One region of the Paenibacillus sp. 4624 genome, then DNA from elsewhere that is predicted to be linked to it. Evidence: riboswitches for the same ligand, from Rfam matches in the RefSeq annotation. Region 1 holds a riboswitch; the other holds the start of a gene.
The links. A riboswitch is a leader RNA that binds a small molecule or an ion and turns the genes downstream of it on or off. The one in region 1 is predicted to bind FMN.

Region 1 (2,203 bases):
TTACTGTATACTGTCATGAAGTGAGGGACAAACGTGCGATTGTCGAATATCTGGATGGCGTGTTCCCCGATATGCCGGTAAAAGAAGACCTTATTCTGACCGTTCGTCCAAGGCCGGATGAGCGCTGGCAGTGCTCGGCCATCGGCATGGACTCGACCAGCTGGGTTAGAAGAGTAGCCCGGGATATGCCGGCTCCTGCTACGTCCCAGCCCAAACCTGAGAGTGTTCCGTTCCACGCTGCAAAGGATCTGAGGCACATGGCAAGCTGGTGTTTTCCAAACCTTTAGATTCATTTTTTCAATAGTTGATGAAGTCCGTGTCTCGTAGAGATGCGGATTTTGTAATATAAATGCTTATTAAAAGTTAGTATGTGACAAAAAGAAACAAAAATGAATTGATTTTTTGACATTAAAGTGCTAACATCCAATTAATAACGAAAGCGATCCTTCAGGGCAGGGTGTAATTCCCTACCGGCGGTGATGCGTGCGGGGGATTTATTTTCCACCCACATGGCAAAGTCCGTGACCTGTCTGCTTATAGCAGATGGCTGATCTGGTGTAATTCCAGAACCGACAGTATAGTCTGGATGGGAGAAGGAGTGGGTGTAGGCCAATAAGGTTGCACTCCGCATGAGTGATGTCGCATAACATTCAGCTCGTTTGGATGATATGTGTGGAAGGCTTGTTTATAATGAGTTTTCTGGTACATAATACCGTTATATAGAAACTCTTCACCTGATTTTGTTGTATATCATTCTTTTGCTAGAATGCGTATGCAATAAGGTATGTGTTTGTTTTCACTTACCTGTTAACTGGTTTTGGTGAAGTGTCGGTATTGGTGTGTTTCATCTCTCTTGCAGATGACAGTAGTCTTCCATCATCCCTACCTGAACAGATTGTTCGGTGGGGATTTTTTAGTTCAAGATTATAACCGTGGGGTGAACGGATATGGAAATGATCAATGATGAATTTTATATGGCGTTAGCACTGGATATGGCAGAACGGGCACAAGGACAGACTGGAATTAATCCTGTCGTGGGATGTGTCGTCGTTAAAGACGGACGGGTTGTTGGCCTGGGAAGCCATCTAAAACGGGGTACAGGGCATGCGGAAGTGCATGCCTTGAATATGGCTGGAAGTGATGCGGAGGGCAGCACCGTTTACGTAACGCTGGAACCTTGTAGTCACTACGGCAAAACTCCACCCTGCAGCGAACGTTTGATTCACGAGAAGGTTAAACGGGTGGTGGTCTGTTGTGAAGACCCGAATCCGCAGGTTTCTGGTACAGGCATTAGTATGCTGCGTCAACAAGGCATCGAAGTTGAAGTGGGTGTTTTGCGCGAACGCGGAAGACGTATGAATGAAAAGTTTATCAAGTTTATTACAACGGGCCTTCCTTTCGTTACCCTCAAAACAGCTTCTACGCTGGATGGCAAAATTGCTACGCGTAGCGGAGACAGCAAATGGATCTCCAACGAGCCGGCACGTGAAATTGTACATGCGCTTCGTCATCGTCATCAGGGCATTATGGTTGGCGTGGATACGGTAATCGCCGATAATCCCGAGCTGACCACCCGTTTGCAGGTAGAGGGCATCAGTCCGGTACGTATCGTGGTGGATTCCAAGCTGAGGCTGCCTGTAGGCTCCAAAATGGTCAAGGACGGTCTTGCACCAACGTGGATACTTACAACGGATGAAGCCAGTCAGGAAGCCGCTGAGCGTCTTGAAGCGTATGGTGTTGAAGTCATTCGCTGCGGGCCTGGACCACGCGTAGATTTGTTACATGGGCTGAGTAAGCTCGGAGAGCGGGAGATTGGCTCGATTCTGCTGGAAGGCGGCGGTACACTGAACGGCGCCATGCTGGAAGCGCGGCTCGTAGATCGTCTGCTGATGTTTATCGCTCCTAAGATTGTGGGTGGATATGATACCCCGGGGAGTTTCCGTTTTGAAGGCGTAGAGCGCATGAGTCAGGCCATCCAATTGCATCAGCTGGAGATTGAGCAAGTTGGGGATAATATTAGCATTGGCGGTATCCCGGTTTGGCCAGAATAGGAGGACGATAGCATGTTTACGGGCTTGGTGGAAGAAGTCGGTCAGATAAGGCGCATTGGCCGTAAAGGCGAGGCTCTGGTTCTGAACATCGCTGCTTCTGTCATTATGGACGATCTCAAAATTGGTGACAGTGTTGCGGTTAACGGGGTTTG
Region 2 (2,203 bases), on a different contig from region 1:
TGCTGCCAGCTTGCGTTTCCCAGCCTGTCTTCTGATCGATCCCCACCACGCCAATCATGATAATCACTGTTTACAAAATCAGTCCATAATCTATCCATAAGAACCCCCGTTTAATGTAACAATCTAAATTAGATAAAGATGGTTACATTCATTAAAATTGTGTTATATTAATTGTAACCATTTCAACCCATATTAGCTAGTTACCATCATGATGAAGCAAGAACGAGATGAGTCTGACAAGAGAGGAATGAAATTCAAAAAATGAAAACAGTCACCACAGCACTAGATGTATTGGTTATTCAGAATGAAGATACCTGGGATCAATGTAACTGGATCGTCCCATTGTCAAAAGCTCTTGAGGGACTGAACGCCGAACAGGCTGCCTGGGTTCCGACTTCAGGTGGACTGAGCATATGGCAACTGGCCAATCATATGTTTTATTACAACCAACGGATTTTGGAACGTCTTCAGGGAAAAGCACCGTCTGTACCCGCTGCTGATTCAAACGTAGCTACATTTGGTATTTCCGGTGATCCTTTGAATGAAGCTGGCTGGAGCAAGCTTATGGAACAAACCACTAAACTGGCTGAGCAGTTGCGCGATACCCTTGCTACATTACAGGAAGCGAAACTTGAGGAAGCTTATATGGATTCCGAACAAAACTGGGCTCAGACGCTTGCCCGCTGGGTTCTGCACGATGCTTATCATGCAGGTCAGATTGTGCAGTTGCGGAGGCAACAGGGATGCTGGAGTATTGTTTTCTAAAAAAACACTTGAACTGATAGCGTTTACAGGAATAAGATGAAATTCATAAGGTTACAACTTGTTCAATACACTAATTAATTGAATAGGATCTTCGGGGTAGGGTGCAATTCCCAACCGGCGGTGATGTTCTTATAGAACCAGCCCGCGACTCGCTGTCAATGATGACTACCTGGCAGCGACTGACTTGGTGAAATTCCAAGGCCGACGGTACAGTCCGGATGAGAGAAGATCAACACAACGGCAAGCCGTATTTGGGAAGTCTTTTTCCCTGACGTCTTGTCTTTGAATGATCCCCCGTTTATTTGGCGTACGCCAAGGACGGGGGATTTTGTCGATTTTGCCAACTGAAGATTCCGTGTTCTGACGAAGGAGTCCTGAATATGGAAAACACATCAACTGCATCAACAATGTATCGCAAGGAACGAAGCAACACCGGATTTTGGCTGGTTGTGCTAGGCGCAGCCCTCTGGGGCGTAGACCCCTTATTCCGCATCCTTTTGCTAAAAACGATGACTTCTACACAGATTGTTCTAATCGAACACATCATCGTCAGCCTTTTTGCCATACCCGTATTATGGAAATTTCGTGATGATCTGAAACAATTGCGTGCACGTCATTGGCTTGCTGTCATCTTTATCTCATGGGGCGGATCTGCGCTGGCAACGGTATTATTCACTTTGGCCCTTACCCATAACGATCCCAACACGGTATTGTTGTTGCAAAAAATGCAGCCACTTTTCGCGATTGTACTTGCGAAATTGTTATTAAAAGAAACACTCCCGCGTCACTTCGGCGGATTGTTCATCATTGCACTCGCTGGAACGTACCTGCTTACGTTTGGCTTCTCACTGCCGCTCGGCAGCTGGAATAACTGGATTCATGCAGGCAGCCTCCTGTCTCTTGGTGCCGCAGCTTTGTGGGGCGGTTCAACAGTCATGGGTCGGCTGATGCTGGGGCAGGCTCGATATGAAACGGTGACCTCCCTTCGTTTTGTCGTTGCCCTTCCACTCCTGATCTTCATGACCTGGAATGAAGGTGCACCTTGGACACTACCGGCTGGAACAGGGGCACAGGCTGCTGTTATTTTGAATATTCTTGGTCAGGCGCTTTTACCAGGTTTGCTGAGTTTACTCTTGTATTACAAAGGGTTGTCTTCCACCAAAGCTTCTGTTGCAACCCTCGCCGAACTCAGTTTCCCGATGGCCGGCGTGCTTGTAAACTGGATTGCATTCCGTACGCTGATAACCTGGGAGCAATTGCTCGGCTTTATCCTGATCTGGGTCGCCCTGTTTGCAATCTCCAAACAACAGGAACGTTCTATACCGATTGCTGAAGCTGCACCTAAACTTCGCACGGAGTAACTCATCTTCATGTGTGCAAGCAAATAAAGCACTGTTTCACCTTTCGAGGTGAGCAGTGCTTTTTCTTCTGTTGTTTT

Region 2: linked by a shared signal. The riboswitch ahead of ABIE27_RS09365 (DMT family transporter) and the one ahead of ribD (bifunctional diaminohydroxyphosphoribosylaminopyrimidine deaminase/5-amino-6-(5-phosphoribosylamino)uracil reductase RibD) in region 1 are both predicted to bind FMN.

What each region holds. Positions count from the first base shown of each region.
Region 1 is NZ_JBNDJR010000028.1:6,421-8,623, forward strand. It holds gene ABIE27_RS30710 (hypothetical protein) at 1-287, shown strand, start outside; FMN riboswitch at 440-602, shown strand; gene ribD (bifunctional diaminohydroxyphosphoribosylaminopyrimidine deaminase/5-amino-6-(5-phosphoribosylamino)uracil reductase RibD) at 948-2,051, shown strand; gene ribE (riboflavin synthase) at 2,064-2,203, shown strand, end outside.
Region 2 is NZ_JBNDJR010000003.1:376,915-379,117, reverse strand. It holds gene ABIE27_RS09375 (CGNR zinc finger domain-containing protein) at 1-98, opposite strand, end outside; gene ABIE27_RS09370 (DinB family protein) at 262-765, shown strand; FMN riboswitch at 849-999, shown strand; gene ABIE27_RS09365 (DMT family transporter) at 1,146-2,126, shown strand.